DNA from 3 places in the Bacillus sp. WC2503 genome. Region 3 is predicted to be linked to each of the others. Evidence: riboswitches for the same ligand, from Rfam matches in the RefSeq annotation. Region 3 holds a riboswitch; each other region holds the start of a gene.
What was found. Region 3 has a riboswitch for S-adenosylmethionine ahead of ACUN26_RS24945 (ABC transporter permease). Riboswitches for the same ligand answer to the same signal wherever they lie in the genome.
Positions count from the first base shown of each region.

Region 1 (4,573 bases), 2.9 Mb from region 3:
ATAATGTTTCATATGTAATTGTTGCATAACCAATATGTAAAAACGAAGTATACGATCCAGTTAATTCAGATCCATGAGTCGGTGTAATTAATAAAATCATAACAGTGTTTAATAAACTAAATGTAAATATAACAGTAAAAATAAGTAAAATTTTACGAAGTGGAATTTTAGCAAGTAAGAGTCCGATACATCCAAACATAAATAAAATTAGTAATATGCGAAAATCAAAAAACATAAAAGTAAGCGTCATACAAAATATAAACAAAACTAATTTCACAGCCCCATCCATACGACGAAAATACGTATTATGCATTTTCCTCCCTCCTACTAACATCGCAATAAAGTTCCATAAACTTTTCTGGACATGAAATTTCACTAAATGTAACAAGCTCGAATAAAGAACTCTCTCTTAGATTGGCTCTTTGTAACGTTTCTTTATGTCCTAATACAGTAGTTGCAGTATTATCCGCAATGATTTCTCCCTCATGTAGAACTACCGCTCGGTCTGCATATTCTAATGCTAGATTCATATCGTGTGTTATGAAAATAAAGGATATTCCCTTTTTAGCCAGGTTTCTAATAAATGACATAAACTGTTTATAATGATAATAATCTTGTCCAGCCGTCGGTTCATCTAATATGATAAGTTTAGGATTTGTTGTTAATACAGATGCGATAGTTAATCTCTTTTTCTGCCCATAGCTTAATGCCTGAATTGGCCAATTACGAAATGGATATAAACCACAGATTTTTAATGATTCTTCAGCTCTATAGTTAACTTCTTCCTTAGAAAACTTTTTTAATTTTAATGTGAATGAAACCTCTTCTAAAACAGTAGGTTGTGTAATCATATGATTTGGATTTTGCATCACATAAGAGATCATCTCCCCACGCTTACGAATAGACCAAGAACTAATATTTTCTCCATCTAATAAAATCCCTGCATTACTTGTTTTATTTATACCAATAAGACTGTGAGCTAATGTTGATTTTCCAGCTCCATTGTGTCCTAAAAGAGCGATAAGTTCTCCTTTACTTATCGAAAAATTTATATTTTTCAATACTCTTTGTCTATTAGGATAGGAAAATGATAAATTCTCTACTCTTAATAATTCTTTATTTTTAGTAGCATCTTTTAAAAAAACTTGCTTCTGCATCCATTCTTTTAAAACGCCACTAATTTTTTCCTTTTGAATTTTTTCCAGTGGATATATTACAGCATTATTACTATCAAAATGTAATCTCTTTAATGCTTCAATATAAATCGGCTCCCTTAAGCCAATACGAGGCAATATATTTGATGCTAATATTTCTTCCGGAGTCCCTACCGTAATGACTTTACCTTCATCAATTAAAATCATTTTATCTAAATCCAATTTTAATATTTCTTCTATTCGATGTTCAATAATTACAATTGTTTTATTAGTTTGTGCATGTATATCTTTCATAAGTTCTATCGTATGTATGGCGCTTAGCGGATCTAAGTTTGCTAAAGGTTCATCGAACAATAATATATCCGCATTTGTTGTTAAGAGACCTGCAAGAGAAACCGTTTGTTTTTGTCCTCCTGATAATTCATGCGGACTTTGTTTACGAAAAGTATGCATCTTTACCTTTGTTAATGAGTCTGCAACACTCTTTTTCATATCATCTTGATTTACACATTCATTTTCTAAATAAAAAGCGACATCTTCTTCTACTGTAAGGCCAATAAACTGAGCATCTTGATCTTGTAATATTGTTCCTATATGCTTACTCTGTTCAAAAATACTGCCTTTCCTCGGGTCTTTACCAGCAATTAATACGTTACCAGTACTAATCCCTTCATACGAAAATGGGATTAGCCCATTAATACAATGAGCTAATGTCGACTTCCCAGAACCGCTTCGTCCAGCAATTAGTACTTTTTCTCCAGGGTTGATATGAAATGTAATATCTTTCAAAGTAGGCTGCGCAGCATGCTTATATTGAAAGCTGAATTCTTCAAACGAAATAATTGGTTGCATGTTAACATCCCTACTTTTCAATTTTTAAATGTGTATGTTTTTTATTCGATTTTGCTAGGCCAATTGTAATCGGTAATCCAAGAACTAAGAAAACAATAACATCAGCAATGGTTGCCCCTAATACTTGTATAACAATTTTGTCAAACGGTTCTCCCATCACGATAATATCGAATACCCCAGCAAATATAATAGCAATGACAATACCTACTAAACCAGTAATTGCTAAATAAGAAATATCTCCCTTACTAAACGACCCATTTTTCACATTAAACCCACCTCTTTTTTGAATGAGCCCCATCGCAAAACCAATAATTCCTGAGCTCAGAACCCAGCCCCACCAAATCCCCCCACCAGAGATCGTATCTGTTACGGTATGACCGATAAGTCCTATTAACAGTCCTGCTACTGGACCAAATAACGCTCCAAAAATGGTTAATATAGCTAATCCAGGTTTAATAAATGTATTTGGTGCAATAGTAAATCCCCAAAGTCCTAATATCCCATATAAAGCTGCTCCGATTCCGATTGCTACTACTAACTTTGTTGATAATTTGTTCATTTCAATTCTCCTCTCAAATTAGTCAGCTTTCATTACTCTATATTTATTTTAATAATGAATTATGCATCGACACTCCCTTTCTATACAACAAAAAATGACCTCTTACATAAGAGGTCATTTTCTTTCACGTGCAAGAATCCTCTTATCTTTCAAAAAACACATCGTGTCCTCTGCGGAATTAGCACCTTCCTATGAATGCACATAGGGGTTGCTGAGGTTTCTTAGGGCCGTTCCCTCCACCTCTCTGGATAAGTATTAATTTGTAATTCGTATTATGGCACTAAGAAAGATAAATTTCAACACTTTTCTAATTATTTTTATTTTTTATTAAATAGTGTATTTAAATCATTGTATTCTTATCGGAATTATGAAATAATGGATTCGAAATTGTTACAAGGGGGAATGTATGATGAAAGTAATTGGTTTAATTGGTGGGTTAAGCTGGGAATCTACATCACTATACTATAAACATATTAATACGCTAACACTCTCTCAATACGATCAAAATGCGAAGCTCGTTTTATATAGTATGGATTTTGGAGAAGTAACTACTTTATTACAAAACCATCAATATGAAGAAGTAAAAAACGAATTAGTCACAGTTGCTAAAAAGGTTGAAAAGTCCGGGGCGGAATGTTTATTAATGTGTTCAAATACAGTCCATTTATTTGCTGAGGAAGTAGAACAAGCAATATCAATTCCACTTCTTCATATCGGTGATGTAAGTGCTAAAGAAATGGTAGAACAGAATATAAAACGTATCGGACTATTAGGAACGAAACAAACGATGGAACAAGATTTTTATACATCACGACTAGCAAAATATAACATTGAGACAATTATCCCAAATGACGAAGAAAGAACTTTTATCCATCACGTCATATTAAACGAATTAAGTAGAGGCATTATTTCAGAAACTTCAAGAGAGAAACTAATACAAATTACCAATTCATTAATTCAAAACGGTGCGGAAGGTATATTACTAGGCTGTACTGAAATACCATTACTTATTTCCCAAAATGACCTTACTGTTCCTGTTTTTGATACTGCTTTTTTACATGCAAATACTGCTGTACAATTTGCTGGATAATAATATACAAGCATAAAGGTAGAGCCTCTATGCTTGTATATTGTCCGAACTATTTATTTAAAAGAGCATCAATAACTGCAATGGCTCTTTTGGAACCACCACACCCTAAAAAACTTTCATTCAGTTTTCGAATGCCATGTTTATACTTTTCATTTGAAAGAACGTCTGTTACCGCCTCTTTTAAAGTTTGCACATTAACATGCTCTTTCAATAATCTATGTGCTGCCTCAAGTTCAGTTAATCTTTGCGCTATCATTGGTTGATCTTTATCATGCGGTATTATCACAAATGGGACATTGTAATGAATTGCATCGTGTACACTATTCATTCCACCATGTGTAATAAAAACATTTGCTTCACTTAATATTTCTGATTGAGGTACGTAAGGGGATATAATAAAATTGTCTGGAGCTTGCTTAATTTTTGAAATATCATTTCTATCACCGATCGCCATTACTACAATCCCTTCGAAATTTGAAAAAGCATCAATACAAGTATTAAAGAATGGTTCGAGCCCTTCAAGAAGTGTTCCCATTGAAATATAAATAACTTTCTTTTTTGAAAGCAATTCAAGTGGAAACTTTATATTTGTTTTGCGCTTTATCATACTCGGCCCAATAAAAACATTCTTTTCTCCGAACGAATCGCTATTAGGTTGAAAATAACGACTTGTATACACGAGACTAATGTCTCCCTTATTTTGCATAAATTGAAGATGATTTTTGGGCTTTACTCCAAATTCATGTTCCATTTGATACAGTAATTTTTCAGAGAGTTCATCGGGTTGGAATTGTTTTTCTGCATTTGGATGAAAAGGCAAGGTTTCCAATACTTCTGGTGGAATTAAAAATATAGGAGAGGAAACTATGCCTGGAACTTGTAAATATTCCTTTACTAACTCTCCGGCACCAAATATAT
Region 1 covers NZ_JBQYMD010000001.1:1,955,939-1,960,511, reverse strand. The annotation lists gene ACUN26_RS09985 (energy-coupling factor transporter transmembrane component T family protein) at 1-313, opposite strand, end outside; gene ACUN26_RS09980 (ABC transporter ATP-binding protein) at 306-2,006, opposite strand; gene ACUN26_RS09975 (ECF-type riboflavin transporter substrate-binding protein) at 2,017-2,565, opposite strand; SAM riboswitch class I at 2,705-2,820, opposite strand; gene ACUN26_RS09970 (aspartate/glutamate racemase family protein) at 2,972-3,655, shown strand; gene ACUN26_RS09965 (macrolide family glycosyltransferase) at 3,705-4,573, opposite strand, start outside.
Region 1: it holds a riboswitch for S-adenosylmethionine, as region 3 does, so the genes downstream of both, ACUN26_RS09975 (ECF-type riboflavin transporter substrate-binding protein) here and ACUN26_RS24945 (ABC transporter permease) in region 3, are expected to answer to the same signal.

Region 2 (4,573 bases), 1.3 Mb from region 3:
ATTTTAGAAATGGTGTAATTAAATAGATACCGTTAAAATATTTCATCGCTGCATCGATCAACTCTTGTGAAATACGAATCCCTTCCTCGATAGCTGCCTCTTTCGTTTCGTGTCCATCCATTCTCTCTCTTATTTCTTCAGGAAGAGTAATACCCGGCACCTCAAAATGGAGAAAGTCTGCATTCCGCTTACTTACTAATGGCATAATTCCAATAAAAATAGGTTGTTCCAAATGTTTTGTTGCTTCATATACTTCTTCTATTAAAGCAACATCATATATCGGCTGTGTTAAGAAATATTCAGCCCCAGCATCTATTTTTCGTTCCATTCGCTTTACCGCTGCTTTTAAATGCCTTACGTGAGGATTAAAAGCACCTCCGACTGAAAACCTTGTTGCCGGTCCAATGGATTTCCCTAAAATGGAACGTCCATCGTTCATTTCTTTAATCATTTTAATTAACTCTATAGAGGACAGATCATATACAGAAGTTGCTCCCGGAAAATCACCAACGCGCGCTGGATCACCAGTTAAAGCTAATACTTCCTCCATACCTAACGCTGATAAACCTAGTAAATGAGATTGTAGTCCAATGACGTTATGGTCTCTACACGTTAAATGTGTCAATACTGGAATATCGTGCTTCGTTAATAGTGCGCCCATTGCCATATTCGAAACACGAGGCGATGCTAATGAATTATCTGCTAGAGTAATAGCGTCTGCTCCCGCTCTTTTTAACGCTCTTGCTCCTTCAAAAAAACGCTGTGTATCTAACGTTTTCGGCGGATCTAATTCCACTACAACTGTCGTTTGTTTTTTTGCCTTTTCCGCAAGAGTAACCTGTGCCTTCGAACGCTTCTCGTGTGTATGAACTACTTTCGGTCTTTGAATTGTGTCTTTTTCTATTACAGGTGTAACATTCGCAACAGCGCGCTTCATACTTTGAATATGTTCTGGAGTCGTACCACAACAACCACCCAATAACCGAATACCTTGCTCAATAAATTTCGGTGTCATCGCTTCGAAATAAGCTGGGCTTCCCTCATATACGTAACGTCCCTCCACATAATTTGGGAGACCTGCATTTGGGTATGCTGATAAATAGCCATTCTGCGGAATCGATATCATTTTGAAAGCTTCCGTCATATGAAGTGGCCCTAGTTGACAGTTCAATCCAACAACATTTGCACCGTAATCTATAAGCTGTTTTAATATTTCATTGACATCATTTCCATTTTGAGTCGTACCTGCTTCATGTAACGCTACTTGAGCAACAATCGGAATATTCGTTTGCTTACGCAATACTTTAACGGCATGAAGTAATTCAAATTCATCGTAAAAAGTTTCTAATAGTAATCCATCAACCTGTTCTTCTAGTAAAGCACCTGCCTGTTCAAGTAGCATAAATTCTCGCTCCATATCAGTCGTTGTGACAGCTCCGATATGTTTCATACCACCGATTGTTCCTAAAATTGCATTTCTGTTTGTAACAGATGCTTTCGCAAGCTTCACTGCCGCTTTATTAATTTGAACAACTTGATTTTCTAAGCCATACATACGTAATTTCGCCTCATTTGCTCCATACGTATTTGTTTGAATCACATCTGCACCAGCAGCTACATATTGTTTATGAATCGATATAATTAGGTCTGGATCAGATACATTCAATTCTTCAAAACTACTTTGCAAACCATGTGAATGTAATAACGTTCCAACCGCACCATCACCTATTACAATTCCTTTTGATAATAAATCTAGTAATTTCACGAATCTCCCTCATTTCTATCAATATAAAAACCCCCTCTTCACTTTGAAGAGGGGGACATAATTGTTCCGCCTCTTATTATGCAAAACATTCGTTTTGCAGGTATTAGCACCGTTTCAAACATTTCGTTTGAAGGTTGCCGGGTTTCACAGGGCCTTTCCCTCCACCGCTCTCAATAAGAGTTGTCTTTATTATTTTATTTATGTAGCTAAAAGGAAATGCGTTCCCCTTTTAACAATGTTTGTTAATTTTTTATAAATTTAGCATGCACAAATATAAAAGTCAATGACACTTGCGGAAAAATAAAAATTATTTAAAATAAAGTTGCAATTCAATTAACTTTTGCTGTAAAGTTAAAAACATAATAAAAATTTCATACGAACATTCTTATCTAGAGAGGTAGAGGGACTGGCCCTATGACGCCTCAGCAACCATTAACATTTGTTAATAAGGTGCTAATTCCAGCAAATTGTGAAAGATTTGACAGATGAGAAGAAGACTCTATTCAATCCGAAAGCCTTCTTCTTAGAAGGCTTTTTTTTATTTTATATTCAACTACTGGTTCAATTTAAAAAGGAGGAATTTTTACATGTCAACTATCGAAACAAAACTAGCACAAATCGGAAATCGTAGCGAAACTACAACAGGAACTGTTAATCCACCCGTTTATTTCTCAACCGCTTATCGTCACGAAGGACTTGGTAAATCTACCGGCTTTGACTATTCACGAACTGGAAATCCAACTCGTGGTCTTTTAGAACAGGCAATCGCAGACTTAGAATATGGCCAACAAGGTTATGCCTGTAGTTCAGGTATGGCAGCTGTTCTCCTCGTCCTTTCATTATTCCGTTCTGGAGATGAACTTATTGTATCCGAAGATTTATACGGGGGAACGTATCGCTTATTTTCCGAACACGAAAAAAAGTGGAATGTTCGATGTAGATACGTAAATACACAATCTATTAAACAGATTGAGCAAGCTATCACAACTGAAACGAAGGCTATTTTCATAGAAACTCCGACTAATCCATTAATGCAAGTTACTGATATTGCCGCTGTCGCAACTGTAGCGAAAAGACACAGACTACTTCTTATCGTAGACAATACATTCTACACGCCTTATATACAGCAGCCATTAACAGAAGGTGCTGACATCGTACTTCATAGTGCAACGAAATATTTAGGTGGGCATAATGATGTATTAAGCGGACTTGTCGTTGCAAAAGGAAAGGAACTTTGTGAGGAAATCGCTCATTATCATAATGCCTCCGGTGCTGTCTTAAGCCCATTTGACTCATGGCTATTAATTCGTGGTATGAAAACTTTAGCGCTTCGCATGAAACAACATGAAGAAAATGCGAAAGCAGTTGTTGCTTATTTAAATGATGAGGATGGTGTGACAGATGTCTTTTATCCAGGGAGAGGCGGTATGATTTCATTCCGACTTAAAGATGAAGCTTGGATTAATCCATTCTTACAATCTTTATCCTTAATCACATTTGCCGAAAGTCTTGGTGGTGTAGAAAGTTTAATGACTTATCCAGCAACGCAAACACATGCTGATATTCCAGAAGAAATCAGAACGGCGAACGGTGTATGTAATCGTCTTCTTCGATTCTCCGTCGGCATTGAAAACAGTAATGATTTAATTCAAGACTTAAATCAAGCCATTAAACTTGTAAAAGAAGGTGTGAGAATATGAGTTATTCTATAGATACACTCTTACTACACAACCAATATAAACACGATGCACAAACAGGAGCTGTTAACGTTCCCATTTATAACACATCAACATTTCACCAGTTTGATGTAGATACTTTTGGCAAATACGACTATAGCCGATCTGGAAATCCAACTCGTGAAGCTCTGGAAGATATCATTGCTTTATTAGAAGGCGGAACAAAAGGATTCGCCTTTGCCTCAGGCATTGCAGCGATTTCTACTGCTTTTCTCCTTCTTTCACAAGGCGATCACGTTCTCATTTCAGAAGACGTATACGGAGGCACTTATCGAATTATAACTGAAGTACTCTCCCGTTACGGTGTTTCACATACATTTGTTGATATGACCAATTTAGAAGAAATAAAGCAAAATATTAAATCGAATACGAAACTCTTTTATGTAGAAACACCATCTAACCCACTTTTAAAAGTAACAGATATTCGCGAGGTTTCTAAACTCGCAAAATCTATTGGTGCTCTTACATTTGTTGATAATACTTTTTTGACACCATTATTCCAGAAGCCACTTGATCTTGGCGCCGATGTCGTTCTTCATAGTGCTACAAAATTTATTGCTGGTCACAGTGATGTTACTGCCGGATTAACGGTCGTAAAAGATGCCGAACTCGCTCAAAAGCTTGGATTTTTACAAAATGCATTTGGCGCTATTTTAGGACCTCAAGATTGTTCTCTCGTACTTCGCGGTCTAAAAACATTACATGTACGTCTTGAGCACTCAGCTGCAAATGCCAATAAAATTGCACACTATTTACAAGAGCATGCTAAAGTACAAAATGTCTATTATCCGGGATTACAAACACATCTTGGATTTAATATTCAACAATCTCAAGCAACGTCAGCTGGAGCGGTCTTATCGTTTACTTTGCAGTCAGAAGATGCACTCCGCCAATTTTTATCAAAAGTAAAATTACCTGTTTTTGCAGTGAGTTTAGGAGCTGTCGAATCGATTCTTTCCTACCCAGCTAAAATGTCCCACGCCGCACTGTCGCAAAAAGCTCGTGATGAAAGAGGTATCTCTAATTCATTACTTCGCTTATCAGTCGGTCTTGAAAATGTTAACGATTTAAT
Region 2 covers NZ_JBQYMD010000001.1:3,490,654-3,495,226, forward strand. The annotation lists gene ACUN26_RS17895 (bifunctional homocysteine S-methyltransferase/methylenetetrahydrofolate reductase) at 1-1,765, opposite strand, end outside; SAM riboswitch class I at 1,836-1,945, opposite strand; SAM riboswitch class I at 2,148-2,257, shown strand; gene metI (cystathionine gamma-synthase/O-acetylhomoserine thiolyase) at 2,353-3,465, shown strand; gene metC (cystathionine beta-lyase) at 3,462-4,573, shown strand, end outside.
Region 2: it holds a riboswitch for S-adenosylmethionine, as region 3 does, so the genes downstream of both, ACUN26_RS17895 (bifunctional homocysteine S-methyltransferase/methylenetetrahydrofolate reductase) here and ACUN26_RS24945 (ABC transporter permease) in region 3, are expected to answer to the same signal.

Region 3 (4,573 bases):
AAATGACGAAGTTTTTCTCACTACTTATGTTAGTAAACGGAGCAGCACCTATTTTGGCCCCGATTATCGGGGGGCAATTATTACAGTTTACAACGTGGCGTGGTGTTTTTATCGTTCTTGGAGCAATTAGTGTATTTATGTTAATCTCGGCTACTTTCGTATTACGTGAAACATTACCTCCTGAAGAAAGAGAGACAGGTGGTTTGTCAGGAACATTGGCGACATACGGAAAGCTTCTGAAAGATCGCTTGTTTATGGGATATGCATTGTCACAAGGATTAGTAACAGCGGCAATGTTTGCCTACATTTCGGGATCACCATTTGTGTTGCAAAATATATACGGGGCATCACCACAGCAGTTTAGTTTATTCTTTGCGATTAACGGTATCGGTATTATTATTGCCAGCCAAGTTACTGGTCGTTTAGCAGGAAAAGTGAATGAGAAAACATTATTTGTTTCCGGTATTATTATCGCCGCTGTTGGTGGCTTATCTCTACTACTTACAATCGTATTAGGAATAGGTCTCATTGGTGTTTTATGCTCGTTATTCCTTGTTGTATCAAGTGTTGGGGTTGTATCGACAACCGGCTTCTCGTTAGCAATGAGAAATCAAAAACAAGCGGCAGGAACAGCATCAGCTTTACTAGGCTTATTACAGTTTATTTCAGGGGCACTTGTTGCACCATTAGTAGGTATTGGTGGAAGTAATACGGCATTGCCGATGGGTATTGTGATAGCTCTTTGTGAAATTGGTGCTGTATTATGTTATCTATTTATGGCCAGAAGAAGTGAAAAGCATTTTGAACTGCAACAAAGACAAAATTTAGAAGCTTAAATTATAAAAAAGAGTTGATTCAAATATTTTTGAATCAGCTCTTTTTTCATTTCTTTGAAATAACTCATACAGCTTTGTAAGGTGATGCAAAAGTTATTTGCATAAAGTGACGATACTGTGACAAAAATGTTGGTATATATATTAAGGTATCCTCTTAAGTGTAAAAAGTAGGGCGTTCTCGGTATAATAACAAGTGGAGATAAAAGAAACTATAGATAGAAGTAGATGTAGATAAAAGGAGAAAAAGAGATGAAGAAGGTTTTGGGTATTGCTGTAATGGGAAGTATGATTCTTCTAGCGGGATGTAATGGAAATAAAGATACGAAAGAACCGAAAGAGAAGGTAGAGCAATCTACAGAACAAACAGAAGAAATGAAAGAATACAGCGCAGTACATGAAAAATATGATATAAAAATGAATAAAGAAATCAATAAAGCACTGCAGTTATTTGAAGTGGCAAAGGAAAAGGGCGGTAAGGAAATAACGAATGCTGCATATAAAGAAGATGTGCAAAAAGTAACAACGAGCATGTTAGAAGATATTGATAATATACGTAAAGAAATTCATGTTCCGAAGTCGAAAGAGCAAGAACATGAGGTATATGTTGGTTTCTTGAATGAATCGGAACAAGCGATGAAAAAATTACAGAAGTTAGCTAAAGAAGAAGATTCATCATTAATTCGTGATATAGAAATTAATTTTGCAACAGCATCGACATACTATAAACGTTTTCAAACAGAAACGAAAAAATAACCTTGCACATGCAAGGTTATTTTTTCTTCTTACCATCACCATCTTCATCTTCGTATACTAACACTTTCTGCTCTTCGTGAAATTCGGAAATAGTTTGTCCGGTAATATTATCGAAGGGTGTGTAAAAAGAAGTAACGCTTTTCTTTTTAATGAAAAGTTTATAAAATCCAATGATAACAAGTATAACAATTGTTAATGGCAGTCCTATAGTTGCTAGAAGTAAGGGATCCATCATATAGCTCCTTTAATATCATTTCTTTATATTATAAACAAAAAACTGCGATTTAGATAAATAACCTCATCGAAAACTGATTTTTCTAAACATATCCAATTTGATTGACTTTTCATTTTTTCAGAATTATAATTCGAAATATACAATTTGAACCAAATAATAATATAGCAATTTACTTATCCAGAGAGGTAGAGGGACTGGCCCTATGACACCTCAGCAGCGGGTTCTGTAATAGGAACACCGTGCTAATTCCAGCAAGCAAGTCTTGAAAGATAAGTGATGGGCCTTTGTTTATTAAGCCTTGATCTTATTTTTTAAGATCAAGGTTTTTTGTATTCTAAAAAGAGAAAAGGGAGTAATGGAAAAAGTACGTTCATAAAACAAAGTAAATTTATGTGTTTAGGGGGTTATTGAAGTGTATGTAATTAAAAAATTATCGGTTATGGTGTTCACACTATGGGTTATTACGACAGTAACATTTCTAATTATGCATATCATTCCGGGAGATCCATTTTCATCAGATGCAAAAATCTTTCCTGAAGAAGTGATTCAAAACATGAGAGCGAAGTATCACCTTGATGAACCGTTGTGGAATCAATATGTTGCTTATTTAGACGGTGTAGTTCATTTTGATTTTGGTGAATCTGTTCAATCAACCGGGCAAGGTGTATCAGAAATTATAACAACTGGCTTTGGTCCATCAGCAATTATTGGTCTACAAGCACTTGTTATTTCATTGTTAGTCGGAATTGCTGCAGGTACATTTGCTGCTCTATATCATGGGAAAGTAATTGACTATAGTGTGAGTTTGCTCGCAATTCTCGGTATTTCTATTCCAAGTTTTATTTTAGCACCACTATTTATACAAGTATTCGCTATTCAATTTGAGCTTTTACCAGTAGCGTCTTGGGGAACATTCGAACATACCGTATTACCATCTTTCGCATTGGCGTTAGGTCCAATTGCGGTTATTACAAGGTTTGTTCGTTCTAATATGATCGAAGTATTGCAGAGTGATTATATTAAGCTAGCAAGAGCGAAAGGCATACCAATTAAGAAGATTATTATAAGACATGCTCTTCCAAATGCGATTGTTCCAGTACTGACATTTGTTGGACCATTAATGGCTGGACTTTTAACAGGGACTTTCGTTATTGAAAAAATCTTTTCAATTCCTGGCCTAGGAAAATATTTTGTAGATAGTATTTTTAACCGAGACTATCCGGTGATTATGGGAACAACAATTTTCTATAGTGCATTATTAATTACTTGTATTTTCATTACAGATATTATTCACCGCATTGTTGATCCACGTATTCGTTCTATTACATAAGGAGGGGGGATATTTAAATGGGAGCTTATGAAATTAATGAACAGTTATTAACGAAAGAAGAGAAAAAAGAATTAACGATAAATAAAAATCAGCAAACGATTAGCAGAAAGAAAGAAGTGTTTCGTAAGTTTATATCGAATCCAATCGCAGTTTTAGGAACAGTGACGTTATTGCTAATTATTGTTTTCTCGCTTATTGGCGAAAGTTTAACGCCATTTACTGCGAGTGAACAAGTAAAAGAGGCAACAAATTTACCGCCGAGTAGTGAACATTGGTTTGGAACAGATGATCTAGGGAGAGATATTTGGGCACGTACTTGGGCTGGTGGGAAGATTTCACTAACAGTTGGATTAGTAGCAGCTGCCCTCGATATAGGGCTTGGTGTACTAATTGGTGGATTTAGTGGATATGTGAGAGGGCGTAATTGCCTTGGAACGTTAATTGATGAGTGGATTATAAGAGGAATTGAAGTATTATACGGCATCCCATATTTATTAATTGTTATTTTACTATTAATTGTTATGAAACCAGGTCTTTTCACCATTATTATCGCCCTTGCATTAACGGGATGGATTGGAATGGCTCGTCTCATTCGAGCACAAGTATTGTCTTTAAAACAACGAGAGTTTGTTATTGCAGCAGAGCGATTAGGTACATCACATATAAAAATTATATATGGGCATTTAATTCCGAATTTAACAGGGATTATTATCGTCAATTTATCATTTACAATTCCAGCAGCTATTTTTTCAGAATCATTTTTAAGCTTTATAGGACTTGGGGTACAATCACCAGCGGCAAGTTGGGGGACGATGACGAATGATGCACTCGGGACATTATTGAGCGGAGAATGGTGGCAGCTATTTTTCCCGGCAATCATGATTGCACTCATTATGTTCGCATTTAATGCAATTGGTGATGGTTTGCAAGATGCAATTGATCCAAAAATCGTAAAACGGAATCGAAAGGAGAAAAAACATGGGACAGCTCTTATCTTTAGAAAACGTAACGTTAGCCGTTGAAAAAGAGAATAGTAAGCAAGCAATTGTGAAACATGTTTCCTTTTCTATTAACGAAGGTGAAATAGTTGCACTTGTAGGAGAAAGTGGTTCAGGAAAAAGTGTTACAGCACAATCCATTATCGGCTTGAATCAAGAATCAATTCATATCGATGATGGAAATGTATCTTTCCAATCAAAGGAATTAACGAATTTACAAGAATTAGAATGGAATCAAATTCGCGGAAAAGATATTTCCTTTATATTTCAAGATCCGCTTTCATCTTTAAACCCAACGATGAAGGTAGGCAAACAAATTACAGAAGTAATTTTGCAACATGGGAAAAAATCGAAAAGAGAAGCAAAGGGAATTGCGATTAACTTGCTAAATGATTTAGGGATACATGAAGCAGAGAAACGC
Region 3 covers NZ_JBQYMD010000001.1:4,813,923-4,818,495, forward strand. The annotation lists gene ACUN26_RS24930 (multidrug effflux MFS transporter) at 1-836, shown strand, start outside; gene ACUN26_RS24935 (hypothetical protein) at 1,086-1,589, shown strand; gene ACUN26_RS24940 (DUF3951 domain-containing protein) at 1,606-1,821, opposite strand; SAM riboswitch class I at 1,995-2,100, shown strand; gene ACUN26_RS24945 (ABC transporter permease) at 2,237-3,154, shown strand; gene ACUN26_RS24950 (ABC transporter permease) at 3,172-4,176, shown strand; gene ACUN26_RS24955 (ABC transporter ATP-binding protein) at 4,133-4,573, shown strand, end outside.